DNA from 3 places in the Photobacterium sp. GB-50 genome. Region 3 is predicted to be linked to each of the others. Evidence: riboswitches for the same ligand, from Rfam matches in the RefSeq annotation. Region 3 holds a riboswitch; each other region holds the start of a gene.
What was found. A riboswitch is a leader RNA that binds a small molecule or an ion and turns the genes downstream of it on or off. The one in region 3 is predicted to bind lysine.
Positions count from the first base shown of each region.

Region 1: it holds a riboswitch for lysine, as region 3 does, so the genes downstream of both, C9J41_RS01350 (Na+/H+ antiporter NhaC family protein) here and C9J41_RS04975 (Na+/H+ antiporter NhaC family protein) in region 3, are expected to answer to the same signal.
Region 2: it holds a riboswitch for lysine, as region 3 does, so the genes downstream of both, lysC (lysine-sensitive aspartokinase 3) here and C9J41_RS04975 (Na+/H+ antiporter NhaC family protein) in region 3, are expected to answer to the same signal.

Region 1 is NZ_PYNX01000001.1:318,460-329,345, forward strand. It holds gene hisF (imidazole glycerol phosphate synthase subunit HisF) at 1-303, shown strand, start outside; gene hisIE (bifunctional phosphoribosyl-AMP cyclohydrolase/phosphoribosyl-ATP diphosphatase HisIE) at 300-923, shown strand; gene C9J41_RS01345 (thymidine kinase) at 1,037-1,615, opposite strand; gene C9J41_RS01350 (Na+/H+ antiporter NhaC family protein) at 1,778-3,376, opposite strand; lysine riboswitch at 3,463-3,643, opposite strand; gene C9J41_RS01355 (H-NS family nucleoid-associated regulatory protein) at 4,005-4,400, shown strand; gene C9J41_RS01360 (lytic transglycosylase domain-containing protein) at 4,635-5,603, opposite strand; gene C9J41_RS01365 (YcgL domain-containing protein) at 5,611-5,889, opposite strand; gene minC (septum site-determining protein MinC) at 6,111-6,815, shown strand; gene minD (septum site-determining protein MinD) at 6,840-7,652, shown strand; gene minE (cell division topological specificity factor MinE) at 7,659-7,922, shown strand; gene rnd (ribonuclease D) at 7,975-9,102, opposite strand; gene fadD (long-chain-fatty-acid--CoA ligase FadD) at 9,266-10,886, opposite strand, start outside.
Region 2 is NZ_PYNX01000005.1:233,987-244,872, forward strand. It holds gene C9J41_RS09905 (PglL family O-oligosaccharyltransferase) at 1-1,444, shown strand, start outside; gene C9J41_RS09910 (alanine--glyoxylate aminotransferase family protein) at 1,498-2,616, opposite strand; lysine riboswitch at 2,855-3,039, shown strand; gene lysC (lysine-sensitive aspartokinase 3) at 3,141-4,511, shown strand; gene metH (methionine synthase) at 4,594-8,262, opposite strand; gene C9J41_RS09925 (sodium:proton antiporter) at 8,457-9,737, shown strand; gene metA (homoserine O-succinyltransferase) at 9,788-10,729, opposite strand.
Region 3 is NZ_PYNX01000002.1:508,788-519,673, forward strand. It holds gene C9J41_RS04940 (EAL domain-containing protein) at 1-2,669, opposite strand, end outside; gene C9J41_RS04945 (hypothetical protein) at 2,856-3,380, opposite strand; gene C9J41_RS04950 (DsrE/DsrF/TusD sulfur relay family protein) at 3,696-4,052, shown strand; gene C9J41_RS04955 (5-carboxymethyl-2-hydroxymuconate Delta-isomerase) at 4,232-4,573, shown strand; gene C9J41_RS04960 (cystatin domain-containing protein) at 4,697-5,092, shown strand; gene C9J41_RS04965 (Qnr family pentapeptide repeat protein) at 5,193-5,843, shown strand; gene C9J41_RS04970 (VOC family protein) at 5,904-6,344, opposite strand; gene C9J41_RS04975 (Na+/H+ antiporter NhaC family protein) at 6,463-8,043, opposite strand; lysine riboswitch at 8,129-8,302, opposite strand; gene ccoP (cytochrome-c oxidase, cbb3-type subunit III) at 8,439-10,637, opposite strand; gene ccoO (cytochrome-c oxidase, cbb3-type subunit II) at 10,634-10,886, opposite strand, start outside.

The sequences.
Region 1 (10,886 bases), on a different contig from region 3:
CAAACACGTGATTGGGTTGAAGAAGTTCAACGTCGTGGCGCGGGTGAAATCGTACTGAACATGATGAACCAAGATGGCGTACGTAATGGTTACGACTTAGAGCAACTCAACATGGTACGCAGTGTATGTGACGTGCCTTTAATTGCTTCTGGTGGTGCGGGTGAAATGCAGCACTTTAGCGATGCCTTTAAGCTTGCGAATGTAGACGGCGCCTTAGCTGCCTCTGTTTTCCATAAACAAATCATCAACATTGGTGAGTTAAAGCAATTTCTGAAAACGCAAAATGTGGAGATCCGACTATGAGTTTATTAACCAAAATCAATTGGGAAAAAGTAGCCGGACTGATCCCTGCTATTGTTCAAGATAATGCCAGTGGTCAAGTGCTAATGCTTGGCTACATGAACGAAGATGCGCTTCAAAAGACACTTGATACTAAACAAGTCACTTTCTGGTCTCGCACCAAAGAGCGCCTGTGGACGAAAGGTGAAACATCAGGCAATGTACTGCAACTTAAAAGTATTCAGCTTGATTGTGACCAAGACACCTTATTAGTACACGTCGATCCAATTGGTCCAACGTGCCACTTAAACACGACCACCTGTTTTGATTCTGATGAAAGTGATGCTCAGCCACCGTCACTGGTTTTCCTTCATCAACTTGAGCAGCTCTTGGCGAGTCGTAAAGGTGCAGATCCTGAGTCTTCCTACACAGCTAGCCTCTACGCCCGTGGCACCAAGCGTATATCGCAAAAAGTGGGCGAAGAAGGTGTTGAAGTCGCGCTTGCGGCAACGTCGGGTGACAAAGCGGAATTAGTATGTGAATCAGCGGATTTGATCTATCACCTGCTTGTACTACTTCAAGATCAAGGTTTATCACTGTCAGATGTGACGAATAAACTGCAAGAGCGTCATAATAAGAAATAATTCAATCGTCAGTTACGATGAAAAAGCCAGCCAAATAAGCTGGCTTTTTGTTTCGCAATAATTACGTATTACTGGATAAGATAAAAAGGACTATCCCTATTATCATTAAATAATTAACGACCTAATGCCTCTTTATAATGTAATCGACATACTGATACGTAACGTGCGTTGCCACCAATTTCAACTTGTTCACCATCAGCAATAGCACGACCGGTTTCATCTTGACGGATCACCATGTTTGCTTTGCGACCACAGTGACAAATTGTTTTTAATTCAACTAACTTATCCGCCCACGATAATAAGTAACGACTCCCTTCAAAAAGTTCACCTAAGAAGTCTGTACGTAAGCCGTAACATAAAACCGGAATATCGAGTTTATCGACCACTTCCGTTAATTGATACACCTGCGCTTTAGATAAGAACTGGCATTCATCAATTAATACGCAATCAATTTTACCTTTATCTGATAACGCTTTTAATCGTTCGAATAAATCATCTTCTGCATTAAATAACTCAGCCTCTTCTTCTAAACCAATACGAGAGCTGACTTTACCCACACCAAAGCGATCATCAATCGCAGCAGTAAAAATAACGGGGGTCATTCCTCTTTCGCGATAATTAAACGAGGATTGCAATAATGTGGTCGATTTCCCTGCATTCATTGCAGAGTAATAGAAATACATTTGGGCCATGAGGATTCCCTAGTAATACGATTGGTTTAAAAAAACTGCGCCGATGCTACAGAAATTCACTCACAATGAAAAGTGATAGACTTAACAAGTACACATTAGTTACAAAAAAGCCCATACTCTTTTTCATGAAAAGTGTATGGGCTTAAAAGAACAGAGATAAAATCAGCTTTTTACTGTTGGGACATAAGTACGTCGTGATAACCAAGCAAACAACACACAAACCATAATAAAAGTAATTATAGCCGCGATGAAGGCTACGGGTAATGAGTCAGTCATACCTAGCACAAGGAAGCCAATAGTAGAAACAAAGGCGACAGAAACTGCGTAAGGAAGTTGCGTTGCGACATGATCAATATGATGGCAACGTGCCCCCGTTGAAGACAATATTGTAGTATCTGAAATCGGTGAACAGTGATCACCAAATACAGAGCCTGCTAATACTCCCGCTAGCATTGGTAACATCAAGGTAATATCGGTTGCCCCAGCTAAATCACCAGCTATAGGTAACATAATGCCAAACGTGCCCCACGACGTACCTGTAGAAAATGCCATCACGCCTGATAATAAAAATAAGATCATCGGTAATAACATAGGGTTAATATTCCCTTGTACAAGGGTTGATAAATATTGACCCGTTTTCATATCACCAATAACGCTACCAATACTCCACGCGAATAATAAAATTAAAATCGCACCAAACATGGATTTAGCACCAATCCATAATGTGCGAATAACTTCATTAAATGCAATACGCTGGCGAATGACTGGAATAATCGCAGCAACTAAGCCAAATAAACCACCAAGACAAAGTGACTTACCGACATCAGTATTTTCAAACGCACCTAGCAGAGCAAAAGATTTACCATCTGCTGCTAATGCTTGATAGCCTGTAAAAACCATAAAAAAGAACGTGGCAAATATTAAAATAACAATCGGCCAAATTAAATCGCCAACTTTACCTTTCGTACTTTCAACAATTTCTAATTCGTCAGTTAAATCTTTTGCTTGTTCATCAACATCACCGCCTTCATCAAAACCACGGCCATGCATTGCTGCCATCTCATGTTTTTTCATTGGTCCAATATCCCATTGGAACCAAGACACAACAAAAACCATAGCTAAAGCAAAAATAGCATAGAAGTTCATTGGCGCTAGCGTTAAAAAGGCACTTAAAGGTGTATATTCTGTTACTCCATGCGTAACTAAAATACCGCCAATTAACGTAATTATATACGCACCCCAACTCGATACCGGCATTAGAACGCACATTGGAGCGGCTGTTGAATCTAATATATAAGCCAATTTAGAACGCGATACGTAATAGCGATCCGTTACGGGACGAGCGATAGAACCCACCGCTAAACTATTAAAGTAATCATCAACAAAAATAAACACACCTAAAAAAGCAGCAAGCAGTTTCGCGCCCCTTTTTGTTTTAATTTTTGTTTGTGCCCATGCAGCGAATGCACGAGTACCACCAGACAATGTTAACAATGCTGTCGTCATGCCTAATATAATGAGGAATAAAACAATACTCATATTCCAGGTATTAATACCACCATCAGATATGAATAAGTTTTGTATAGTGCCTCCTAAATAAGAAGCTGAATGGTTAAATGAAAAGTCATTTAAGTAAAGTGCTCCTAATACGATACCCGCACCAAGAGAAACTAACACACGCCGAGAAAGTATCGCTAACCCTAACGCAACAATAGGAGGAATAATGGATACTAATGAATGGGAGTAATCTACTAAATTCATGATCTCAAAGACAACCGAATTAGGTTGGAGATCTACTGGATAACATGGCGGTTAACCATATTTGAAGAACGTCTTGGCTCTTCTCTTTTCACAGTAGCGCTCCATAGTGAATATGATTATATACTATGGCAGTGTTGCACTTATTCAATACAACCCCAGAAAAAGGATTTGACGTCACTCTTACTTCGGCATTAGCTCCTTTCATTAACCGTCATTGGTTTCACCCTCTTGTTAATTACTATTAGATAACGCGCCTCTACCTTACATCAAGGTTGCGATTATTCTACGTAATGTTTCATTATTTGCAACAACATCACATGAAACATTTAACAACAGAACAAATAACATTGCTTTATAAATATAATCTTATCTAAGTATAGCTTCACCCATTAAATATTATGAACCTACGAGCAGATATGTTTCATTTTGTAACCATTTAAACATCTATTAAGCATAAATCCGATATTCGTATTTTTATAAAAATACGAATATCGCTATTATTAACAATTAACAATAAAGAATGTTTAAAGTGTTTTGACATAATGAATAAAAGCATTACTATTGTAATAAATGATTCGACACTGCTATTATTATTTACAGTTAGTTAAAAATAACAGGAAATATAAAAATGTCTGATGCAATGAAAGCACTTTTAAACCTTCGTAGTCTTCGTGCACTTTCTCGTGAATATACTTTAGAGCAACTAGAAGAAGCTTTAGAGAAATTAACTACCGTTGTTCAAGAACGTGCTGAAGCTGAAGAAGAAGAACAAGCAAAAGAAAATGAGCGTAATGAAAAACTAGCTCAATACCGTGAAATGCTATTAGCTGATGGTATCGACCCTGAAGAATTGTTAGCAAGCCTTTCAAAAGCACCAAAAGCAAAACGTGCTGCACGTCCAGCTAAATATAAATTCATCGATGAAAACGGTGAAGAAAAAACGTGGACAGGCCAAGGCCGTACACCAAGCGCGCTTAAGCAAGCACTTGAAAATGGTAAATCTTTAGAAGAATTTGAAATCTAATTTCATTTCCTACCATATATTTAGAAAGCTCAACTTAGTTGGGCTTTTTTTATACTGTCATGAACCAAGAATTATAGACATCAATCTAAACAACGCTGTTTTCGAATTGCTTAAAGATATGTCTAGGCAAATATTTATTCGCTTTTAAATATAGAAAACACATATCAAAATAAAAAGCCAGGCAGTAGTGCCTGACTTTCAATACAGATAACCTTTTATTATTGGTTATAGCTATTAGATACGATCAGCAAGATGGCTGACAGCTAAAGCAAAATAATGAGAACGATTCCATTTCATTAATGTTTGGTAATTACCATAAACAAGGTAAGCACGCCCATGTTCGTCATCAGGTTGAATTAACCATGCATCAATGTCTTCTTTGGGTAAATTCCCACCACTCATAGTACGAACACCGAGTGTTTGCCATTGTGCTAGTGTTTTGGTTTTTTCTACACCCGTACCTTTTAAATCGGCCGATAATGATGATGGGATCTTAACTTGACGTCCCCAAGTATATTTATCATTCCAACCTGATTTTTTTAGGTAATTCGCTGCAGATGCAAAAACATCCGCTTTAGTATTCCAAATATCAGCTTTACCATCATTATTACCATCAACCGCAAAGGTTAAATAAGATGTTGGCATAAATTGGCATTGACCCATCGCCCCTGCCCATGATCCTTTCATCTCATCAATCGTAATATGTCCTTCTTGAAGGATTTGTAATGCCGCCATCACTTGTTTACGAAATAAAGCTTCACGACGACCTTCATAAGCCAACGTGGTTAATGCTTCAACAACATGGTAATTACCTTGTAATTTACCAAAGTTACTTTCAACTCCCCACAACGCAACAATAAAACGTGGCTGTACGCCGTATTCTTTACCTATCCGATCTAATGTTGTTTTATTCTCTTGATATAAACGACGTGCTTGTTTTACTTTCCAGTCAGGTACAGCGCGTGGAATATATTGATCTAATGTTAACTTTTTCTCAGGTTGGTTTTTATCTGCCTTTACTGCACGATGAGTAAATGTAATGCCTTTAAAAGCTGAATCGAGAATAGGCTCAGAAATACCATTACTACGCGCTTCTGCTTTTAATTTATTTATATATGCGTTAAACCCTTCATCAGCAGCAAAAGCTGTTGAGGAAATCCCTAGTCCTAAGGCCACAACGGCCGATATAAAACGCTTATGCATAATAACCTTAATTAGCTCTGCCGGCTTTCTCGGCTTTATATTGATCCAATAAATTTGTTACTGGCGGTGGAACTTGAAGATAGAAACCAACGGTCTTTAATGCTTCTTTTACTTTTTCAACATCGGCCAAGGCTAACTTTCTCCCTTCTAACTTTATCACCATAACAAATTGCGGTTTACCAAATGTATTCATTAATACTTCAGGCACATCGGAGAAATCATCTTTCTTATTTACATATAAATATGTGTTATCTTTTTTTAAGCTTTTATAGATTGCACACAACATTTCAATTCACCTATTTGTTAAAGCTTATTCTTTCAGACAGCTATTTTAACGTATCATTCCCCGTTGGTTTATTTTTCCCCCTACAGGATGAGACTTTTGTCTGAATTTCCCATGTCAAAGCAAGGATAACTTGCCCCTAACTGCTCGGGAATATACCATGCTAGTACCTTTGTGATAATCAACAAGAATGGTTAATTTAAACATTAACCATAATAAATACCATGACCAAGACGACTGAACTTAAAGGGAGCTCATTTACGCTCTCTGCGCTTCATTTAATTGATGGTGATATCAAAAAAGCGACCGATCACCTAAAAGAAAAAATTGAACTCGCACCTAATTTCTTTGCATCAGCTCCCGTTGTTATCGATATCTCTAATGCAGGCAAAGATATTAATTTTGAGCAATTAAAACGAGCAATTGTCGACGCGGGCATGATCCCTGTAGGTATCAGCGGTTGTAAAGAACAAGCGTTACAAAATCAAGCAAAATCTGCTGGATTTGCTATTATGAATGCCGCACGCACGGTGAAAGAAAAAACAACAGTAGAATCTACTGAGGCTGAGCCATCTTCTCAGCCAGTTCAAGGCCGAGAGTCCGCACTTATCATTCGCACTCCTGTTCGTTCTGGTCAACAGATTTATGCTAAAAATCGTGACCTTGTCATTCTCAACCATGTGAGTGCGGGCGCTGAAATTATTGCTGATGGTTGCATTCATATTTACGGTACGTTACGTGGTCGAGCATTAGCTGGAGCCAACGGAGACCTAGAAGCGACAATTTTCTGTCAGAACTTGCAATCTGAACTAATTTCAGTTGCAGGAAACTACTGGCTAAGTGATAACATTCAGGATGAGTTCTGGGGCAAGGGTGTTGTAATTTCAATTACTGATAATACGCTTAGCATCGAGCACCTTGCTTTATAAAAGTTTTAATAAGGAATTTAGTAAATGGCACGAATTATCGTTGTTACTTCAGGTAAAGGCGGCGTTGGTAAAACAACCTCAAGCGCAGCCATTGCATCTGGTCTAGCATTATGCGGTAAAAAAACGGCGGTTATCGATTTTGATATTGGTCTACGTAACCTTGATCTCATTATGGGTTGTGAGCGACGTGTCGTTTATGACTTTGTAAACGTTATCAACGGCGAAGCAAATCTGAACCAAGCATTAATTAAAGATAAGCGTGTTGATAACCTTTTTGTTTTACCTGCATCTCAGACTCGTGATAAAGACGCACTCTCTCGTGAAGGTGTTGAGCGTGTTTTAAATGACTTGGATAAAATGAATTTTGATTTCATTATCTGTGATTCTCCAGCAGGTATTGAAACTGGTGCTTTAATGGCACTTTACTTTGCTGATGAAGCGATTGTAACAACGAATCCTGAAGTCTCTTCTGTTCGCGACTCTGATCGTATTTTAGGTATTCTAGATTCTAAGTCTCGCCGAGCAGAAGATGGTAAAGACGCAGTTAAACAACACTTACTACTAACACGCTATAACCCGACACGTGTAACGCAAGGTGAAATGCTAAGCGTTCAAGATGTTGAAGAAATTTTACACATCCCTCTTTTAGGTGTTATTCCTGAAAGCCAAGCTGTGCTAAACGCATCTAACAAGGGTGAGCCCGTTATTTTCGATAAAGAATCTGATGCTGGCATTGCTTATGAAGATACAGTAGCACGCTTATTGGGTGAGGAACGCCCATTTAAATTCTTAGAGGAAGAGAAGAAAGGCTTCCTAAAACGCTTATTTGGAGGCTAACTTTATATGGCACTGCTCGAGTTTTTCCGCCCGAAAAAGACGAAAACAGCGAATGTAGCAAAGGAAAGGTTACAGATTATTGTCGCTGAACGTCGTAGTGCTGGACAACCGGCTCCAGCCTACCTACCCCAGCTAAAACAAGATATTTTAGATGTGATCAGTAAGTACGTTCAAATCGACCCAAATCAAGTGTCTGTGAACCTTGATCATAAAGAGGAAGATTTATCCGTACTCGAACTTAACGTGACGTTACCTGACGAAGAACGTTAATACAGAAAAACCCGCAGATGGCGGGTTTTTTCTTTTAGGACGTAGTAATCAATTAGGCTTTTTCGTCTAATAACTTTAATACACGTTGCTCAAATAAATCACGACGCCAGTTTTTCAACATTTCAGGACGTTTTTCATCTTGACGCTGATACTTCCATGCCCAAGATAATACTTGGTGGATCTGCTTTTTAGAAGCTAAGAACTCAGGCGCTAAACCGGTCTCTTTTTCAACATCTGTTACTACGTCTTTGATGGATTTTACCATCTGCTTATAATGTGGGAAATCAACCAAACGCTCTATTTTCGCGGGATAATCTTGCGCTGCAATACGATCGCAATCATGCACCATTTTCAATAAACGGTTACCGTGACGTTGGATCTCCATTGGCTCAAAATCTGCTTTCTCAAGCTCAGCTCGTGATTTAATATTAAAACGCGCTAATTTCCATAAATGTAATTCTTTGACAATGAAGTTTAATGCGATATCCCGTTTCTGCGCTTCACGTACTCGCCAAGCTGCAACTTTTTGCAAAACAGCAAGTTGCTGTGGGTTTAACTGCCATGCGTTTTTAATATCAAGATACGCTTTTTCTGGATCAACGGGCTTAATACGGCGGTGTATTACAGATAGGCATTCTTGCTGTAATGCTTCCATATAGCCCCGTTCTTCAACCTTAGCTAATAAACTTTCAAACAACGGTTTTAAGTAATAAACATCGGCAGCGGCATAATCGAGTTGTTTTGCCGTTAATGGACGTGCAAGCCAATTGGTACGCGCTTCGCCTTTATCAAGCTCAACACCAACGTATTCTTTCACTAATGCACCAAAGCCCGTTGAAATACCTTGTCCAAGGAAAGCTGCCATTAACTGAGTATCAAACATTGGTGTTGGTAAACAACCGGCATGATGCTGAAATACTTCTAGATCTTCACCACAGGCGTGAAGCACTTTCATCACCGATTGATCACGTAACAGTGCCCACAATGGCTCCATGTCTTCCACTTCTAATGGATCAATTAACGATAACTGCTCACCATCGAATAATTGAATCAAACCTAAACGCGGGTATAGCGTACGAGTACGGACAAATTCCGTATCAAGCATAACGGCAGAGTGCGTTCTGGCTGAGTCACAACGCTGTTGTAATTGCTCGGTTGTTGTAATTATCTCGAAGTTCACATGATACCTTTTCGGTGTGGGGCTAAATCATTAACCTTTTTGTAAATTATATTAAGAAAAATGCCGACGTAATGTCGGCATCTATAATATCGCGCAATAGTATGTAATAACACTTTTCAGCAAAAACTGATGGGCTTTTTTACATATTTATTATCGCAAACACTTATTGTTGTGCTTTTTTATCAGACTCTTCACGCAATACGCGACGTAGAATCTTACCTACATTGGTTTTTGGCAAGTCATCCATAAATTCAACAATTTTAGGTATCTTATAACCTGTTAAATGTTGACGACAATGCGCTATCAATTCATCTTTTGTGAGGCTTTGATCGCGTTTCACCACACATATCTTAACCACTTCTCCAGACACTTCATGAGCCTGACCGATCGCTGCGACTTCAAGCACTTTGTCATGTAGCGCTACAACATCTTCGATTTCATTAGGATAAACGTTAAAACCTGACACTAAGATCATATCTTTCTTACGATCGACAATATGCAAAAAGCCTTCATCATCAAATTTAACGATATCACCCGTCGATAGCCAACCATCTTCTGTTAATACTTCTTTAGTGGCTTCAGGACGCTGCCAGTAACCTTTCATGACTTGAGGACCACGAACTTGTAATTCACCGACTTCGTCGATACCCACAATATTACCTTCATCATCAACCATACGCACTTCAGTTGAAGGGACAGGCAGGCCAATTGAACCGTTATATTGCGTCAAATCATAAGGGTATGCTGCAACCAGTGGTGAACACTCGGTTAAACCGTACCCTTCTAATAAGTAATTACCGGTGATTTTCTGCCACTTTTCAGCAACAGCACGTTGCACCGCCATACCGCCGCCAACAGAAAGACGTAGATTACTAAAATCGAGCTCTTGGAAATCTTCATTGTTGATCAGCGCATTAAATAAGGTGTTCACACCTGTAATTGCTGTAAATTGATAACGTTGAAGCTCTTTGACAAAAGTGGGAATATCACGTGGATTCGTGATCAGTAAGTTCTGACCGCCCATTTCCATTAATAATAAGCAGTTTACTGTCAATGCAAATACATGATAAAGCGGTAAAGCGGTAACAATGAGCTCACGCCCCTCTGTTAGCACAGGACCATATGCACCTTTCGCCTGCATGACATTAGACACCATATTATGATGCGTTAATATTGCACCCTTAGCGACGCCTGTTGTACCACCTGTATATTGAAGAAATGCCATGTCATCGCCAGTAATAAATGGCTTAACATACTGCATACGACGGCCTTTACGCAGTGCGATACGCATTGAAGTCGCATGCGGCAAATGGTACTTAGGCACCATTTTCTTAATGTACTTAACAACAAAGTTAACCAAAGTACCTTTTGGACGAGACAATTGGTCGCCAAGGCTGGTTAAAATTACATTTTTAACACCTGTATTTTTAACAACAGCTTCAAGGGTATGAGCAAAGTTAGACACGATAACAATGGCTTTTGCACCAGAGTCATTTAATTGGTGCTCTAACTCACGTGGGGTGTATAACGGGTTGACGTTAACCACAACACAACCTGCACGTAAAATACCGAATAGCGCGATAGGATATTGCAGTAAGTTTGGCATCATTACAGCAACACGGTCACCTTTTTGTAGCTTCAATTCATTTTGAAGGTAAGCTGCAAAGGCACGGCTACGCTCTTCCAATTTACGGAAGGTCATAACTTGTCCCATGTTAATGAAAGCAGTTTGATCAGCATATTTACGTACTGATTGTTCAAACATATCAACTAATGATGAATAT
Region 2 (10,886 bases), on a different contig from region 3:
CAATGCTGATGCTGGAGCGGCGTTTAATCGCTTGTTTACCTTATGGGCTGGATTTCTGTTTTTTGTCAGCTTGCAGCAATTCGTCTTTACCCACCAGCAACGCCAACGTTTGTTATGGTTTATTTTAATTGGGGTACTCATTGAAGCCATATTTGCGTGGTATCAATACCTTTGGATCCCGGCAAAAAACCCTATTGGCTATGACACTATCGCTAACCGCCCTTATGGTATTTTCCAGCAACCGAATGTGATGGCAAGCTTTCTTGCAACTGGACTCGTGATTAGTACTTACTTATTAGCACGTATCCCGTTATATCGCGGTAAATGGTCCTGGCTTCATATCACTTTGCTGATCACACCTATGCTAACGATTCCAATGTTAGTGGTGTTGAACTCTCGTACAGGTTGGCTAGGCGCAATTATCGGCGTAATACTAATGCTGCCATATTTACGTCGCTTTGCCGCAAAACAAGCACAACGTTTATGGTTGTTAATGGTTACATTAGGGCTTTGTTTGGCATGGAATATTTCATCTACAGAGAATTGGTCACCTAAAAACAACAGCGTAACTGTTGCTGGTGATGGTCGAGGAGTTATATATCCACAAGCCTATGACATGTTTACTACTAAACCACTTACAGGTTATGGGTATGGTAAATTTGAAGCCGCTTACATCACGCAAACCGCGTTATGGCACAATGAAGATCCAGCACAACATGCAGGTGTTCCTAGCTTAGATCACCCACATAACGAGTTACTTTTCTGGGCAGACGAAGGCGGTATAGTCCCACTTATCGGCTTATTGCTTGCTGCATTTGCGGTAATGGTAAAAATAAGAAAAGCGCCTAATGGTACCCAGTTAGCCTTAATAGGATTGTTTTTCCCTATCGTTCTGCATACCCAACTTGAGTATCCTTTCTACCATTCATTAGTCCATTGGCTGATCTTTATCATACTGATATTTTGGGTAGATAACCTCACCACCAAATATCATCGCCAATCATTAAGCTACGTACTAGGGCTGAAAGTTTTCGCACTTATTGTACCAATTTTTATCTCTAGCTTTATGATAACGACCCTGTATTCAGGTTGGCAGTTAACTAAATTTGAAACCACTCGACCAGTAAATATTGAATACTTACTTAAGGTGAATAATCCATGGTCGTGGAAAAACCGTTTTGATTGGGATTTACAACTGACCCAACTGCAACTCGGAATTAGCAGTAATAAGCCAGCACTAATTGAAGACTATATTCAATGGGCAACCGAGAAAGCGAAAACGTGGCCGCGACCAGCGCTGTATCAAAACCTGATCCTTGCTTACGATGCCCTCGGCAATAAAGAGCAAGCATCACAAATCAGAGATGAAGCGCTGTTCTTATTCCCATCTTTAAATTTTGAGCAGCAAAACAGCGAAGCAAAGGCAACGTCTGCTGCTAAATAACCATAAAAAATGGCTACCCAATTGGTAGCCATTTTTATTTACTCATCAATAAATTACTTCAATGTGGTTTCTAGCGCTTTTAAGCACAGCGCAACATTTTCACTTCTCGCACCATAGCCCATCAAACCGATACGCCACGCTTTACCTGCCAACGCACCTAAACCTGCTCCGATTTCCAAGTTGTAACGTTGCAGCAACTCATTACGTACCTCAGCATCATCAACGCCTTCAGGGATATAAACCGCATTGAGTTGGGGTAAACGTGAGGTTTCTTCTACCACAAATTTGATACCAAGCTTTTCAAGCCCAACTTTAAGCTCTTCATGGACATTTCGATGGCGCTGCCATGCATTTTCTAACCCTTCGTTTTGCAATAATACCAAGGCTTCATGCAACGCATATAAACTGTTTACAGGTGCAGTGTGGTGATAGCTACGCTTACCTTCACCACTCCAATAACCTAGCACCAAACTTTGATCTAAAAACCAACTTTGTACTTTGGTTTTACGTTGCTGGATCTTATCAATCGCCTTTTGAGAAAACGTTAATGGCGATAACCCCGGCGTACAGGACAAACACTTTTGGCTACCTGAATAAACCGCATCTAATTGCCACTCGTCCACCAGCAAAGGAACACCACCAAGTGATGTCACCGCATCAACAATCGTTAAGCAATCATGTTTACGGGCAATTTTTGCAAGTGTTTTCGCATCACTCAATGCGCCGGTTGAGGTTTCGGCATGTACAAAAGCAACAATTTTAATTTCAGGATCGTTTTGTAACGCTTGCTCCACTAAATCAGGATCAACCGCCGCCCCCCATTCGTTATCCACAACGATAGCAACACCACCACAACGCTCGACATTTTCCCGCATCCGTTCCCCGAAAACGCCATTACGGCAAACTAGTACTTTATCCCCAGCTTCAACGAGATTAACAAAGCAGGCTTCCATTCCTGCACTACCTGGCGCTGAAACAGCGATGGTAAAGGCATTTTGGGTTTGAAAGGCATATTGCAACAATTGTTTTAATTCATCCATCATGCCGATAAATAATGGATCAAGGTGCCCTACCGTAGGACGACTAAGCGCTTGTAATACTTGCGGATAAATATCTGATGGTCCCGGCCCCATGAGGGTTCGATGCGGTGGGATAAAGCTGGTAATTGTCATTCTTTTGCTCCGTAAAGTCATTGTCCCTGTCGATATTTTTATGTGGAACGCGTTGCTATCTATTTTAGAGTATTAGAGCCCCTTCATTGGTGCAAGCGACCTATACCGATCCCATGACACACATTGACGAAATATCATATGTAAATAAATTGTCATATTCCATTTGACAACAGGGTGATGAATCTTATTCAATAAGATGATATTTTATTCAAGCACTTATTATTCAAACAGTACGACTTTAAACGGAAGAGGAGCGTTACCTAGGTATCATAATGACAGGACCCCATCCAATCGCCATTATGAGAGGGAGAGTAACGCCGAGGTATAACTGATTAGGGGATGAGTTATATCGGCTATGAAGGTTGAATCCTTCTAGCTGTCACCAAGGTCAATGATTGACATTGGTGGGGAGCTTCTGGGTGAGTGACTATTCACCTCTTATGCTCTCCTGACAGGATGTCGGGAATACTCCCGAAAAAATAGCCTACCTTGTGATGTGTTTACTATTTAGGGAGAAATTAATTATGGACAAGGCTGCAACACATTCAGATTCACTCACTGTCGCAAAATTTGGCGGTACCAGTGTTGCTGATTACACCGCAATGAGCCGAAGTGCTGCCATTGTTATTGCTAATCCAGACACTAAAATTGTGTTAATCAGCGCCTGCTCTGGTGTCACGAATATTCTGGTAGAACTTGCCAATGGCGTGAGCGATTCAACGACCCGCCAACAACGCATTCAGACACTGACCCAAACCCACCAAGATGTTCTTGATCAACTTCAGCACCCAGAAAATATTCAAGACGCTATTTACGGCCTACTTGATAACATCGCAACCTTAGCTGAACATGCGGCATCAACAACCTCTGCACAATTGACCGATCAAATTGTTAGCCATGGCGAGCTGCTTTCAACCCATCTTTTTAGTCAAATATTAGTCGAGCTAAACGCCCCAGCTGTACGTGTAGATATTCGTTCCATCATGCGTACTGATGATCAATTTGGTAAAGCGATCCCACAGCCAGAAACCATTAAGCAATTAGCGACTGAGCAATTATTACCACTATTAGACAATAATATCGTGGTATCACAGGGCTTTATTGGATCAAACAGCCAAGGTGTTACGACAACACTTGGTCGTGGGGGGAGTGACTATAGTGCCGCTTTAATCGCAGAAGCCGTAAATGCTAGCACATTAGAGATTTGGACTGACGTACCGGGTTTATACACTACCGACCCACGTATTACATCAGCCGCGAAACCGATCAAAGAGATCAGTTTTAGTGAAGCTTCTGAAATGGCAAACTTTGGTGCTAAAATTTTACACCCATCAACCCTAGTACCTGCTGTTCGTCAACAGATCCCAGTATTTGTAGGTTCATCAAAAGCACCAGAGCAAGGCGGTACTTGGATCAGACAATCCGTTGAAGAAGCGCCACTATTTAGAGCACTCGCATTACGTGCCAACCAAACCATGGTGACACTTACTAGCTTAAATATGTTCCATGCATATGGCTTTTTAGCAGAAGTCTTTCGTATCTTGGCTGAACATAAAATCTCAGTTGATCTCATCACAACCTCAGAGGTCAGCGTTTCACTTACCTTAGATCAAACCGATACTGGTGGCGGTGCGCCAACGCTTCCGCTTCAAGTCGTTGAAGAATTAAGCCAATTATGTGTGGTTGACGTCGAGCAAGGGCTATCACTGGTTGCACTTATCGGTAACCAAATGAGTGATACGAAAGGCTCAGCCAAAGATATCTTTGGCGCGCTAGAAGATCATAACCTTCGTATGATTTGCTACGGTGCTAGCCCACATAATTTATGTTTCTTAATTAATGAAGATGAAGCTAAAGACGTGGTTCGCACACTGCACGCATCTTTGTTGGAATAAGCTCTTTCTAACTAACCCAAATAAAGTTCCGATAAACAAAAAGGCGCATTGAGCGCCTTTTTTATTCACTATCGATTAAGCATTAAAGATTTGGGCCTAACCATTTCTCAGCTTCGATCAAATCCCAACCTTTTCGATCGGCATAACTTTCTAACTGATCTTGCTGGATCTGAGCAACCGCAAAGTAACGAGAATCAGGATGTGAGAAATACCATCCCGAAACGGCAGCACCAGGCCACATTGCGTAACTTTCCGTTAGTACCATGCCAGTATTTTTCTCAGCATCAAGTAACTGCCAAATAGCACCTTTTTCGGTATGCTCAGGACATGCGGCGTAACCAGGTGCAGGACGAATACCTTGATACTTTTCTCGGATCAAATCGTCATTATTCAGATTTTCATCAGCTGCATAGCCCCAAATATCTTTACGTACCATTTCATGCATACATTCAGCAAAGGCTTCCGCTAATCGATCCGCAACAGCCTGTACCATAATGGCATTGTAATCATCACCTTTTGCTTTAAATTGCTCAGCAATGTCATATTCACCAATCCCACCTGTTACCGCAAAAGCGCCAATCCAATCAGCCTTGCCGCTCTCTTTAGGCGCAATATAGTCAGATAAACAATAGTTAGGACCTTTCGGCTTTTTGGTTTGCTGACGTAAACCATGCAGCACAGTTAAAACATCAGTTCGGCTATCGTCTGTGTACACTTCAATATCATCACCGACATTATTGGCAGGGAATAAACCACACACACCGTTAGCTTTAATCATGCCTGTTTTCTCGATCTCATCTAAGATTTTATTAGCATCATTAAACAACTTAGTCGCTTCTTCACCCACAACTTCATGACGAAGAATCGTTGGGTATTTACCACTTAATGACCACGTCATGAAAAATGGCGTCCAATCGATATACTTACGAATTTCAGCTACAGGGAAATCAGTGAAGGTGTGAACACCGGCTTTTTTCGGTACTGGCGGCGTATAATTTTGCCAATCAATATTAACCGCATTAGCACGTGCTTCTTCTAACGAAATAGGTGCGGTACGTGGTTTCTTACGCGCATGTTGTTCACGTACCACATCGTACTCTTGGTTTAAACGCTCAACAAACGCTGGCTTTTGTTCATCAGACAATAACGCAGAACAAACACCTACTGCGCGTGATGCATTAGATACATACACTACTGGCTGATTGTAGTTTTGCTCAATCTTAACCGCCGTGTGGGCTTTAGAAGTTGTTGCACCACCGATAAGCAAAGGGATATCAAATCCTTGTCGCTCCATTTCTTTGGCAACATGGACCATTTCATCAAGCGATGGCGTGATCAAACCCGACAAGCCAATAATATCGACGTTTTCTTCTTTGGCGACTTTTAGAATTTTATCGCATGACACCATCACTCCAAGATCGATAATCTCGTAGTTATTACATTGCAGTACAACGCCGACTATATTCTTACCAATATCGTGAACATCGCCTTTAACGGTTGCTAGAAGTATTTTACCGTTGGTTTGTCCAGCCTGCTTTTCAGCATCAATATACGGCTCTAAATAGGCAACAGCTTGCTTCATGACTCGAGCCGATTTTACGACTTGCGGTAAGAACATCTTACCTTCACCAAATAGATCACCAACGACGTTCATCCCAGCCATTAATGGCCCTTCGATCACTTCGAGTGGTTTACTGGCTTTCTGACGAGATTCTTCAGTATCTTCAACAATAAATTCGGTTATACCTTTAACTAGCGCATGCTCTAAACGCTTTTCAACTGGCCATCCGCGCCATTCTGCAGCGCTGCGATCTTCTTCAACATTACCGCTATCTCTGTATTTAGCGGCAATGTCTAATAAGCGCTCTGTACTATCATCACGGCGATTAAGCACAACGTCTTCAACCGCATCGCGTAATTCATCAGGCAGATCATCATAAATTGCAAGCTGACCTGCATTGACAATCCCCATATCCATACCGTTTTTAAAACAGTAATAAAGAAAAACAGCATGGATCGCTTCACGAACTGCGTTGTTACCACGGAAAGAGAACGAAACATTCGACACCCCGCCTGATACCATGGCATACGGCAGCGTACGTTTGATATCCCCTACCGCTTCAATAAAATCAACGGCGTAATTGTTGTGCTCTTCAATACCTGTCGCAACAGCAAAAATATTAGGATCAAAAATAATATCTTCAGGTGGAAAGCCGACTTCATCAACCAACACACGATAAGCATTAGTACAAATTTCAATTTTACGTTCGCGAGTATCCGCCTGACCAACTTCATCAAATGCCATTACGATAATCGCTGCACCATAACGACGAAGTAATTTCGCTTGAGTGATAAAGTTATCTTTACCTTCCTTCATCGAGATAGAGTTAACAACAGGCTTTCCTTGTACACATTTAAGCCCTGCTTCTAACACTTCCCATTTAGAAGAATCAACCATAATAGGCACTTTTGATATTTCGGGCTCTGTAGCACAAAGGTTTAAAAAGCGTACCATTGCAGCCTTCGCATCAAGCATCCCCTCATCCATATTAATATCGATGATTTGAGCCCCAGCCTCTACTTGCTGACGAGCAACCTCTAATGCTTCATCATAAAGCTCTTCTTTGATTAGGCGCTTAAATCGAGCCGAGCCTGTCACATTGGTACGTTCACCAACGTTAATAAATAAGGTATCAGCATCAATCGTTAACGGCTCTAACCCTGATAAACGGCAAGCAATAGGAATATCAGGTAATTGGCGAGGTTTTAGATTTTGAGTCGCTTCATACATGTGGCGGATATGCTCTGGCGTAGTACCACAGCAGCCCCCCACCATATTGAGAAAACCACTTTTCGCCCACTCGCGGATATGTTCTGCCATTTCTTCAGCTTCAAGATCATATTCGCCGAAGGCATTAGGTAAACCCGCATTTGGGTGAGCTGAAACAGCACATTCTGAAATACGCGATAACTCTTCAACATACTGACGTAATTCATCGGGCCCAAGCGCACAGTTCAAACCAAAGGAAATAGGTTTAACATGACGTAATGAGTTATAAAACGCTTCCGTTGTTTGTCCAGAAAGAGTACGTCCCGAGGCATCTGTTATGGTGCCTGAAATCATCACTGGTAGTTCAAAACCCAATTCTTCAAAAACCCCAGAAACAGCAAAAGCGCAAGCTTTAGCATTCAAGGTATCAAAGATAGTTTCAAGCAAGATAATATCGGCGCCACCTCGAATTAAGGCATGTGTCGATTCGGAATAGGCTTCAACTAGTTCATCAAAGGTAACATTACGATAGCCAGGATCGTTAACATCAGGAGAGATAGAGCAAGTACGGTTTGTCGGTCCTAAAACACCGGCAACAAAACGTGGTTTTTCTGGTGTTTTAGCGGTCCATTCATCAGCAGCAAGACGAGCGAGACGCGCTGCTTCATAGTTAATTTCCGCGCTCAACGATTCCATGTCGTAATCCGCCATCGCAATCGTTGTAGCATTAAAAGTGTTGGTTTCTAGAATATCCGCCCCGGCTTCTAAATACGCGAGGTGAATATCTTTAATCAGCTGGGGTTGGGTTAATACTAAAAGATCATTATTCCCTTTTAGATCAGAATGCCAATCAGCAAATCGTTGACCTCGATAATCATCTTCTTCCAATTTATAACCTTGGATCATGGTGCCCATGCCACCATCAATGATCAGGATTTGCTCTTCCAACCGCTTATGCAGTAATTCCTTGCTGTTTAACACGTCACTACATCCTTATAATCCATTACAGCTTTGTAACATCCTACCACACTTCAATTGGGGATAAAGAAAGCTAAATATAATTTACACAACAAAAGCTTTTCAAAATAAAACAAATTATCAGTAGCCATTAATTACTGATGGTTTTACTATTTCGTCACAAGTTTTCTAACAACCCACCAATCTAGAGGTTACGCATGTCGGTCTATAGCACACTCTGCTTTCTGGCTGCAGCAGCAATGCTTATTGCTTTTGTAAACAGTAAAATAGGTAAGATGCAAACAACCATTGCCATCACTGCCGGATCATTAATCCTGTCACTATTGATCATCATTGCGGGACACAACGGTTGGTTCCATCTTGAAGATGTTGCCGCGACTCAAATCAGCAAAATAAACTTTGAAGATTTCCTATTAAAAGGCATTTTAGGCTTCTTATTATTTGCTGGCGGCTTAGGTATCAAGTTACCCCATCTTGAAGATCAAAAGTGGGAAATTACCGTATTAGCACTGGGCGCCACTTTATTCTCCACCTTTTTTATTGGCTTCAGTTTATGGGGGATCTGCCAGTTAATCGGAATTCAACTAGATCTGATTTACTGTTTACTCTTTGGTGCATTGATTTCCCCTACCGATCCTATTGCTGTATTGGCCATCGTTAAGAAAATGAATGCGCCTCGCCGTATTTCGACTCAAATCGAAGGCGAGTCTTTATTTAATGATGGGTTTGGCCTCGTTATCTTCGTCACCATGTTTACCATTGCTTTTGGTGATACCGCACCAACAGTGATGGGCGTAACCCAGCTATTCTTACAAGAAGCGATTGGTGGCATTGCTTACGGCTTTATTCTTGGTCTAGTTTTCCACTACCTCATTAGCTCAACCAATGATCACTCTATGGAATTACTGCTTACTATCGGTATTCCAACCGCAGGTTATGCTTTAGCAGAAGTTCTTCATGTTTCAGGCCCACTTGCTATGGTGGTATCTGGGATCATGATTGGTAACTGGACCCGTTATATTGGCTTTTCAAAAGAAAGTGAAGAGCACCTAGATCACTTCTGGGAATTGGTTGATGAATTCCTAAATGGGGTCTTATTCCTGTTAATTGGTATGACCATGCTTGGTTTTAGCTTCCACCAAGAAGACTGGATCCTAATGATTATTGCCGTACCTTTAGTTCTTCTAAGCCGTTACATCAGTGTCAAACTGCCATATGTGGGCTTCAATCGCTACCGCCAGTACAATCCAATGTCAGTCAAGATCCTCACTTGGGGTGGCTTACGCGGAGGTTTAGCATTAGCAATGGCAATGGCTATTCCTGCTGGAGTCATGGTAATTCCAGAGAAGGGGATCGATGTGCGAGAAATCATCCTCGTAATGACATATTCAGTGGTTGTATTCTCGATCCTGATCCAAGGTTCAACCATTACCCCATTAATTGAAAAAGCCAAGCTTTGGGAATTAAAAAATAAATAAGTAATTATTCCATCAACAAAAAAGCCTGCACTTCAATGCAGGCTTTTTTATTATTCGTCTTTCGTAAAACTCGCTTCGGAGAAGTGCTCTAAATCGTAAGGCGTTTGCTGATATACACAATAGTTTAACCAATTACTAAATAGTAAATGACCATGACTACGCCAACTTGCAATAGGTGCATTCGAAGGATCATTCTCAGGATAATAGTTCACAGGTACTGCTGGCTCCATCCCTTGTTCACTATCTCGTACAAACTCATTATGCAATGTATCTACATCATATTCTGGATGCCCCGTTACGAATACATTACGTTTATCTTTTGTCGCTGCTAAATACACTCCTGCCTGCTCTGAAGTCGCTAATATATCAAGATCAGTATGTTTAGTTAAATAATCATGAGAGAAGTCAGCATAGCGAGAATGGGGGGCAAAGAAAGTATCATCAAACCCTCGTAGTACCGGGTGATGACAATCATGAATTCGATGTTGATAAACACCTGATAATTTCTCTTTTCGTGTACGCTTCGGCAAGTCATAGAGCAGTTTGAGCCCAGCTTGAGCAGCCCAACAAACAAACATAGTTGATGTTACATGCTCTTTCGCCCAATTCATGATGATTTGAATTTCTTCCCAATAAAGCACATCTTCAAATTGAACTAAACCTAACGGCGCTCCCGTTACAATCAATCCATCAAAGTTACGTTGCTTCACCATTTCAAACTGACGATAAAAAGTATCTAAGTGTTCTTGAGGAGTATTTTTTGTTGGACGATTATCGATTCGTAATAGCTCTACATCTACTTGAATTGGGCTATTGGATAATAAGCGTAAGAACTGTGTCTCTGTCTCAATTTTTTTTGGCATTAAATTTAATAATAATACCTTCAACGGACGGATCCCCTGGCTAGCAGCACGCTTCTCTGTCATCACAAAGATATTTTCACTGCGCAGAATATCAGTAGCAGGTAGGCGATCAGGTATTTTTATTGGCATCTTTGTTGACTCCTTTCGACACAAGATGTTTAGCCGTCTAAACTTCCATCAACGTTATAGAAAAAGAAAGGCAGACGCAAGTTTAGTGCAAAATAATAACATAATAGATAAATATAGAGATAAAGAGATATGGGAAATATGAGGGCTTATAAACGAG
Region 3 (10,886 bases):
TCTGTTAATTCAAGTTCGAGAAAATGAGGGTTACAACCCGTATTGTTAATCGCTTGTGTTATTGTTTCTACTAAGTCGGCTTCTAATAACTGTCTTGCAGAAATATTGATTGCAATATCAAAGTAATACTCTTTGTCTTGCCAAGATTTTAATTGAAGGCATGCTTGATTTATCAGGTAACGCCCAGCATCGATAATAAGCTCGGATGATTCTAAAACAGGGATAACATCAATAGGTGAACGGTATTCTCCTTTGCTGTTTTTCCAACGTAGTAGGGCTTCAACACCGCACAGTGTGTGTGTATTGGCATTCACCTTAGGTTGATAGAAGTATTCATATTGTTCACTACCAACGGATTTCCGAAGGTCAGACTCAAGTATTAAACGCTGAATGTTTTCCGCTTCCATCGATTCAGTGAAATAGCAGTAGTTGCTACCGGATAATCCTTTAGCGCGATATAAGGCCATGTGAGCGTATTTTTGTATCAGCTTTGGGTCTGATTCGGTGTCTGAGCTTAATGCAATACCAATGTTAGTTGAGATAGAAAGTACTTGGCTATCGATAGATAACGGCGCATTAGTATTTTGTAGTAATCGTTCAGCCACTTGCGTGATTGTTTGTAAATCGTGAAATGATCTGATTAAAATGCCAAATTCATTAGTATCAATACGGGCTAAAACATCTGTCTCACGTAAATTAGATTTTATCCGTTTTGAGACAATTAAAAGGATTTTTTCAATGTCTTCATTACTCATGGATTCATGAAGCTGTTTTGTTAATTCTAAATCGATCACGATGATAGCAATTTGAGCCTTATGTCGAATTGCTTCTTGCATGCTGTGTGCAATATCTTGAGTAAACATTGTTCTATTAGGTAACTGGGTTAATGCATCATAGTGTGCAAGACGGTGTAATCTATTTTCATAACTGACTCTGTCTGTTATGTCTTTGCTTGTTGCTATGTAGTTACAAATATTGCCATCATCACCGCGAATAGGTGAAATGGTATAATCCATATAAATTATATCGTTATCCGTTTTTTTGGTAATAACATGGCGAATGGATTGTCCTGAGACTAATTTGCTAATGAGTTCATCTTGTTCATGCTTATTATCGATATAGTCATTAATACAAATTGAGCTGTGGCTACCAATAAGCTGATTTAAAGGCTTGTTACTCATTTTTACATAAGCCGTATTTACATACTGAATAAAGCCATTTTTATCGGTAATGATAACGGATTCTGCGCTTTGTTCTGCTGCGCGAGATAAGGCTTGTAATTTCTTCTCACGATTAACCCAATAAGTTATATCAGCAATATGAAGTAAAATGTTATCTTCAACATTATCAACTTGCTTAGTTGCAATAACTTCAAGGTGTTTTGAACGTTTATATTTAAGTTTTATATGAGTCTTTAAATGCTCTGTGTTAGGTAATTGATCAATAGTATTAAGTAAGGTTGTGAGTTCATCTTGAATTTGTTTTGAATAGAAGAGACCTATTAATGGTTTTTGTAAAGCGCGAGAATGAATATTAAGTATTTTAAAAGCAGCGTCATTAATCGCTGTAATTTCTCTATTTTTATTGAGTGCTACAATACCATCTTCGCTGTTTTTAATAACCGCCGTATATCTTTTTAGATTTTGATCTCGTTGCTTACGTAATATCTGTTCATTTTTACGATTCTTAATTAATCGTCGTATCAACATTGCTGAGCTAATAATTAAAATAAAAAACGTAATATAAATGGCGGTTAAACGTATTCGTGTAAAATTAGAAAAATACAGATTGTTCAGTTCTTTATCAAAATTTAGTGAGGAAATTAACACCCACTCAGATGTGTTTTTATCTATATTTTTATTTAATTTTTTATCTTTAAATATCAGTGGGGTATAGGTGTAGAGATAGTCACCAATGATCGTTTGTCCTTTGTTTAATCGTTTTACAGCGTTCCATAAATAAGGATAGGTAACAGAGAAAAGTACGTCATCAGAACTTGTATTATCATCTCTTGATGGGGTCAGTGATTTGTTTAAGTATGGCTGTGTGATCCATTTTGCATCATTGTTAATAATAAAATTTGTACGCTCTTTATTGCTTGCAATATTACTAACAGGGATTTGGTGGTAACTTAGCTGCACAACCCAATTGCTGTGTTCTAATTTTAAATGTTGATAAAATGATACTTTATTTTGATGTTTATAAATGTAGCTTATTTTATTATTAAGAGAAAATGTATGATCTATATTTTTTAATTCTTGTGGTTCTTCAATGACTTTACTGTAATCAATATGAAAGCCATCTTTCACCTTGTCCAGGAGAAGAACTTGGCTGTTTTTATAGTCAATTAATCGAATGGAGTCATAGAGCTCTGAGGTAATAAGGATGCTCTTAAATTGTTTTAGTACATTTGCCTTTTCCAAGACCCGTAATGGTTCATGAAGAGGTTCTTGCTGTAATTGATAAGTGAGACGGTTTAAATCTTCAGTGATAGTGTTTAGATGTAAGTAACTAATTTGTATAAGAGAATCTAACTGGCGCAGTTCATTTTCTTTGATATGTTCTGCAAGCTGAACACTGTCTTTCTGGTAAAAATAGAGACTTAAAATAGTCACCATAGCAACCAATGGTACTAAAATGGCAAGAAGATACTGTTTTAACCCATTCACACAGACACCTTAATATGAATCCATAGACATACAATGTATAAGTCTATGCTAAAGTGTTCATATAGTTAAGGGGAAATAATGAGAAACGTGACGGGGTAAATATTTCAAGGAAGTTATAAAAGTAACAAGGTAGCATCAAGGTTAAATTTATAAACATAAAATTTAATGATCTTATCTATCATGTTTTTATTGCATATTGTTATAAAAACGGTTTAATTGCGCAATGATAGAAGTCTTGCCTTCACAATTAAAAATTGTTTTTACAGTATCATCAGGTGTTTCAAAAATATGCTTTATAGCGTCTGCACTTTCGTTAGAAATACCATTGATACGATACTCTAAACGTTGGTGAATCAACGAGTCCGTTGCAGTGACATAAATCATATCTATGTCTGTGATACTTTGACGTAGGAAATCACGGTGTTGTTTTTTATAAGCACCTTGTGTAACCACTACACGGGGATAAAGAGTCCGGAAGTGATTAACTTTTTGACTGATACGAATAAAAAAATCATCTCTCATTTCATCCGTAAAAGGCTTGTTCGCAGCAATAACTTCACGCATTTCATCAGTTAAATCGTCATCTGCATGGTAAACAAACCAATCGTCATGAGCACCAATGACATCACCGACAAAAGATTTACCGGCACCAGAAAGACCAAATAAAAATAGGACCGATGGTGCATCGGTTAGTTGAAGACGATGACTCATTTTATGTTCTCATTCTAGAGGTTAAGTACACTTCAGCTGCTATGAATAAACGTGTTAAATCAACTGAGGCGGTAATGTGCCAAATTATTCGAGTTGAGAATAGTAGAATATGCATATAACGTGAATTTGAGATAATAATGTGTACTAACTGAATGTTTTGTAGACGTACAGTGACGTAAAGACATTAAAAATGTGAACTGTGATATTAATTGACTATTGCTATTATTGATCAGTAGTGTTTGGGGTTTTTATATATTTAATCTCATTTTGTGTGACAATAAAGGCAATTGATTTTATTTTTTAGATGGGTATTAAATGCAAACTATTTTAATCGTTATCAATGACGCTCCTTATGGCTCTGAGCGTCCTTTTAATGCATTACGCTTAGCCATTAAACTTAATGAACAGGAAGAACAACCTGTAAGTCTCAAATTGTTTTTAATGTCTGATGCTGTGATGTGCGCGATGAAACAGCAAAATCCGGTAGAAGGCTATGATATTCAACAAATGCTTGAAATCCTTATTGCACAAGGAAGCAAGGTCAAATTGTGTAAAACCTGTTGTTGTGCGCGAGGGCTGTCTGAGTCATTGCTCATTGAAGATTGTGAAATAGGCTCGTTAGATGATTTAGCAAGTTGGACACTAAAGGCGGAAAAAGTACTAACATTTTAATTGTTATGCTCAGTGATTTAACGTAACAGAAAAGAGCTATTTTTGTACAGGAATCACAGAAAGCAAAAGAACTCAGATATTAAATGTATTTATTATCAAAAAGCTGATCAAACTAAGAGTTCTCTTATTTATATATGCTAGTGTCATTAAATAAGCTATTCATATACAGGAGATAAGCTGTGCCGCATTGCATTATTGAATATGCCAAAGATCTTGAAACAGAGATTAATTTAAATGAATTAATGGCAACAACGCATTACGCGACGTTTAGTTCAGGGCTTTTTGATGAAGAAGATATAAAAACCCGTGCCATACCTTATGAGTTATATCGTACAGGGACAACCGAAAAGCCTTTCGTTCATATTACCGTAAGGGTACTTCCAGGTAGAGATCCAAAGCAAAAAGATAATCTATCGGAAGTCATCTTGCACCAAGTGGCAGCAATGTTTCAGAATGATATTTGCGTCACAGTCGAGATTGAAGATATTAATCAGCAATCTTATCGCAAGTATGTCATATAAAAATGCAAATATAATTGCTTTATATCATTACTTATAGCAATAAATCACCGTTCGAATAAAGTATATTTGCACTTAATCATGTTTTCTGTTGATATATATGCAGAAAATGTGAATTAGGATTTGATGATGAATAAGAAAGTTTTACTCATTGCTTTAAGCTCAGTTACATTAGTTGCATGTAATTCTGCAAAAGACGTAACTTCGAATGAGGCGAATATGCAAGAAAGTTGTAATTTTTCTCACGCAATCGTTGGTGGTTGGGCACAAGGTGACATAACACCTGAAGTGGAACAAGCAGCAAAAGACGCCGTTAAAGCAATCCCTGGTGAGCATCAGCTCGGTAAAATCTATCATGTAACACAGCAAGTGGTTGCAGGTATGAACTACTCAATTACATTTAGTATTGAAAATGGTGATTACTACAATGCGACTGTTTTCCATAGCCTACAGAATACTTATGATGTTAAAGATGTAAAACAAGTATCATCAGTAGCTTCGAATTGTGATGTTCATAAGTAATTAAATAATAAGTTCTAATAGATTGAGAAAGCGCTATTATTGAGCAATCAGTAATTGCGCTTTTTTTTGATCAGTCGCAGAGTAATAGAAGAGATAATGTATGCATGTTGTAGGTCAGTGCTATCAAGATGAAAGCTTTTCTAAACAAGAATTGTCCGAAGCTATTTTTGAAAATTGTCAGTTTTATCGTTGTGATTTCTCACGTGCAAATTTAGTTGAAGCGAGTTTTATCAACTGTAATTTTATTGATGTGGGGGATGACAAAGGCTGTGATTTTTCCTATTCAAAGCTCAAAGATGCGAGTTTTAAGCAGTGTAATTTGTCAATGGCTAGTTTTCGTAATGCGCAGTGTTTTGGCATAGAAATGCGACAATCTAATCTCCAAGGCGTTGATTTTCAATATGCTTCTTTTGCAAATTATATTACCCATAACACTTTCTTTTGCTCGGCATTTATCACTGGCTGCAATTTACGTTATAGCAATTTCGAAGACATAAAATTAGAGCAGTGCGAACTGTTTGAAAACCGATGGAATGGGGCTAATTTGTTGGCAACATCGTTTAAAGGATCTGACTTAAGTCGCGGTGAGTTTTCCTCTGAACAGTGGGGTCAATGCGTTGTAGAAGACGCAGATCTTTGTCATGTGGATTTAGAGGGAGTTGATATTCGACGTGTGAATTTGAACGGTGTAAAAATTTGCGACTGGCAACAAGAGCAATTACTAAGTCAACTTGGCATTATTGTGCTTTAAAGGCTCTATAACTGTCGGTATTATTGAATAAAATAATACCGACAAACAAAAAGCTATTTCTTACCATTCACCTTGGTTTTGCATCGAAGCCCAAGGTTCAGCGGGTTCTAGTGCGTCACCTTTTTGTAGCAGTTCAATCGAAATACCATCAGGTGAACGAACAAATGCCATATGTCCATCACGGGGTGGGCGATTAATGACAACACCATTATTTTGTAAATGAGCACATAAATCGTAAATATTATCGACGGCAAAAGCGAGGTGACCAAAATTACGGCCACCAGTGTACGATTCTGGATCCCAGTTATAAGTTAGTTCTAATAAAGGCGATTGTGTTTCTTTTGCCGTTTCTGCCTGATTAGGTGCAGCTAAAAATACGAGAGTAAAACGTCCACGTTCGCTTTCTTTTCGTCGAATTTCTACCAAACCAAGCTTGTTACAGTAAAAATCTAGTGAAGCATCTAAGTTGCTCACTCGTACCATGGTATGTAAGTATTCCATTCTATTTCCTAGCTTTTATACAAAAAAATCCCCGTTGTCTAATACTTAGCATAAAGCAAATGCGTATTAAAACGAACGGGGATTATTAGATTTTATGATCTAATATTAATGTATTTATTTATGCTGTTACCGCTTGCAGTTGTTTCTTATGACGACGTAGGTGAATCGTACAACATGCAAGGAACCAAACAGAGCTTACTGCAATACCCGCAATTGTTGAAGATAAGATACCCATTGCCAAATAACCTAATAGTGCGCCAAAAGCGACAGTAATAGCATAAGGAAGCTGAGTCATAACGTGATCCATATGGTGACTACCTGCACCTGTTGCAGACAAGATACTTGTGCTTGAAATAGGTGAGCTGTGATCACCAAATACCGAACCTGCAAGTACTGCAGATAACATCGGCATTAATAGGTGAGCATCACTTGCTACCGCCATATCACCAGCAAGTGGCAACATAATACCGAACGTGCCCCAGCTTGTACCTGTCGCAAATGACATTGCACATGAAAGGATGAAGACTAACGCTGGTAGTAATTCCGTTGGGAACCCCCCTTTTGTTAAAGAGGCTAGGTATTGGCCTGTAGACATATCACTCACAACAGTACCGATCGTCCATGCAAAAAGTAGAATAATGATTGCAGGGATCATCGCTTGTACACCTTGAGGTGCCGCAGTTAACCAAGTCTTACGTGGCAGCTTTAAACGTAAAGCTAGAAGAATAGAAACAGCGAGGCTACATAAAGATGCATTAACCAATGAAGCACCTAGATCGGTATGCTCTAAAGAAGCAATTAAGCTAAAAGCCTCGCCTTTTGCGCTTAATACTTCAGCACCACTGATGATCATAAAGATAACGCTTGAGACTGTCAGTGTCAGAATAGGCAATACCATATCAATCATAGTACCTTGGCCTTCAGACTCAGTGGTAATTTCTAAGCCTTTAGGGTGGCCTTTAGATTCATCCCAAAGCTTACCTTCTTCTGCCCATGCTTCGTGTTGACGCATTGGACCAATGTTAAGTTGGAAGAAAATAACAACGATAACCATTAATAGCGTAAACACGGCGTATAAGTTCATTGGGATCATTTGAACAAACAATGAAATAGCACTGATATCGGTAATATGGTTTGTTACTAAAATACCGCTAAGAATAGCAATAATGTAAGCACCCCAAGAAGAAATTGGCGTGATAACACAAACAGGTGCAGCCGTTGAATCAAGTAAATAAGCAAGCTTTGCACGTGAGATATTGAAGCGATCTGTTACTGGGCGACAAATAGGCCCCACAGATAAGCTATGGAAAAAGTCATCAATAAAGAAAGCAAAAACCATTAAACCCGTTAGCATATTTGCGCTACGGCGATCTTTACAGCGACGAACACCCCATTCAGCAAATGCTTTAGTGGCACCTGTTGCTGTCATTAAGCTGATCAAACCACCGAGCAAAAGCATAAAGATGATCATATTAACGTTACCGCTATTTACAGCACCGTCTGCCCAAACAAGGCCTACAACTTTATTTACGATATATTGAAGCGCCGCTAAAGGGCTGTAATCATTAAGAAGGATTGCGCCTGCAACAATACCAAGGCCAAGTGATAACAATACACGTCGTGTAGTGATTGCTAAAACAACCGCCAGTAAGGGTGGTACAACTGATAGCAGGGAGTCAGAATATTGAACTAGATTCATGGATCTCTTAAACACCTATATTAGGTGGAGATCTACCGAAAGGATAGAGAAACAGATTTCAGGAGAAAAAATACTTCTTCGTATCCCTTAGGGTAGCGCTCCATAGACAAAATAACTATGGCAGTTCTGCACTTATTTAATGCAGACCCAGCGATTGTTGACGACACAACAAACACTTCGGCGCCGACTCCTTTCCCCAGACTTCAAAGGTGTCACCCTCCATCCGGATACTTTTAGGCAGCGCGCCTCTACTCAAAGGATTGAAATTTGATGATACCTATTAATTTTGCTTAGGCAATAAAAAGCAGACAGAAAATGCATATTAATTGTAAATATTGTTACTGTTGATGGCATGTTAACCAATTAGTAGCGATATATTCCATTTAGATAATCGCTCATTCTGTTATGCTATTGGGCTGATTTTGTTCTGGTGTTGTCATGGAGTGTATATTCCCAGCATAGCCACCTTTAATTAAATCTTTTCTTACCTCTGCTACTTCTTGTGGTGTAACAGGTACAGTTCTATCACCTAACTTATCGCGGACAAAGCTAATTAATTTCGCAAGGTTGGCATCACTGAGCACCGAGTTAAAGCTACTCATAGGCATAAAGTTACTGTCTTGTTCCATGAAGTTTGGCGATAAACCACGAATGGTAACGGCAATCGTATCGTAAGGATCACTGTGCATAATTATCCCGTTGTTAAGCAGCGTAGGGGCGATCCCTTTCCTACCTTTACCGTCTTTACCATGGCATGCACCACAGGTTTGCACATACACACCATATAGTTTGGCTTCGTTTTCAGGATCGTTGCTACTTAACGGTTTTAGCTCAACGGTTTGAATATCAACATTGGCTGGCACCAAGTCACCAAAGCCTGGTGGGTTAAGCTGAGGAACCGAGCTATCTAACTCGTTATATTTATCGCCAGTGATCAAGTATTCCGCAATGGCTGCGACGTCTTGTTCTGTCAAGAAACGGGTACTGTTTTGTACCACTTCCGCCATACCACCAAATGCGGTTCCTTTATCTGAATGACCCGTTTTTAAAAAGTCGGTTAGTGTTTTTACATCCCAACGATCTTGATATAGCTCTGTTGCGGTAATATTTGGGGCTTTCCAGCCATCAATCAAATTACCTTGGAATAGCTCTTTTTCTATCAAGGCTTGTGCAACGTTACGTGGAGTATGACATTCCGAACAATGGCCTAACCCCATGGTTAAATATTTACCCCGTTTCCATTGTTCGGTGGCATCTGCTGGGTATTGCAAAGGGTCGGTATTAAGAAAGGCAATATTCCAACCAAGTAGTCCTAACCGGATATTACTTGGGAACATCATCTTGTTTTCTTCATTACGAGTATTCACAAAATTAAGCGATTGCATGTAAGCCCAAAGTGCTTGGGTGTCTTCATCTGTCACATATTGATAAGACGAGTAGGGCATCGCTGGATATAGGTAGCCATGTTTGCCTTTACCTTTATGTAGCGCATCATAAAATTCATCATAGGTGTAATCCCCAATACCATAGGTTGGATGTGCTGAAATATTGGTAGAATAAAGCGTGCCAAATGGCGTTAAAAATCCTAAACCGCCACCAAATGGTTCGCCACCTTCACCAGTGTGACAAGCAATACAATCTCCTGCATAAGCAAGGTATTGCCCTTTACTAACCATATCCGGATCAAGTGCTGCGAGTTTCTCGTTTTGTCTATTTCCTTGGTGGCGAATATAAGCCCCTAATGCTTGAATTTCGCTATCGCTGAGTTGCTCTTCAAAAGCAGGCATGAGATTGTTCAAGCCATATTTTACCGTTGAAATAATACCTTCAACGCTGCCATCGTGAAGCCAGATATTATCGGTTAGATTTGGCGCACCAATCGCAGTATTACCTTTTGCATTACTGCCATGACAAGCCGTACAGTTAGCATCAAATACGGTTTTACCGAGTTCAAGCTTGACCGCTGGCTCTGAGATAATGCGATTTTTTTCAAGTGAAGCGACATAATATGAAACATTCTCAATTTCTTCTTCAGTCAGAATATCTTTCCAACCAGCCATGACTCCGTTACGACCTTTAACAATCGAATGATGGATCGCCTCATCACTACCACCATAAAGCCAAACGGTATCACTTAAATTAGGGAAATGAAGCTGACCTTGTGCTTGATTTAAATGACAAGCCGCACAATGGGTTTGAAATAAAGCACGCCCAGCGACCACAATTTCAGGCGAGGTACTTAATGCTTGAAATGATGTATCACTATTAGGTACTTGGCTAATTTGTTTGGCTAATGAAGTAGTAGAGGTTGAAGCCGCTTCACTACTTGATTGCCACTTCATGAGTCCTTGCCAGTTTCCCATGCCAGGATAGAGCACCAAAAAAACGGCAGCGATAATGAAAGCGAGAAGATAAGAAAGAAGTAAAAGGTTTGGTACGGCGGCATCGTTTTCATCGATACCATCAAAGCTATCGACGGTTCGATTAGCGTTGGCTGCACTGTTTTTCTTCCAGTAGTACGCAACAACGACGATCATAATTGCGAGAAAAATAAGGGTTAGGATAATGACCCAACCACTCCAAAAAGTACTCATGGTCGTACTCCTTGATCTTGTCCCAGACTTTGTAGATAGGCGATTAATGCCTGTGCCTTGGTTTTACCTTTTACTTCTAATCGTGCCTGTTTAATTTCCTTATCAGTGTAAGGAACACCAAGCGTACGTAATGCAATTAGTTTTGCATCAATATCTTCACCATCAAGTACTTGTTCAAAGAGCCAAGGATAAGAGGGCATAATCGAAGTTGGTACAACATCACGAGGGTTTCTTAGGTGAATGATGTGC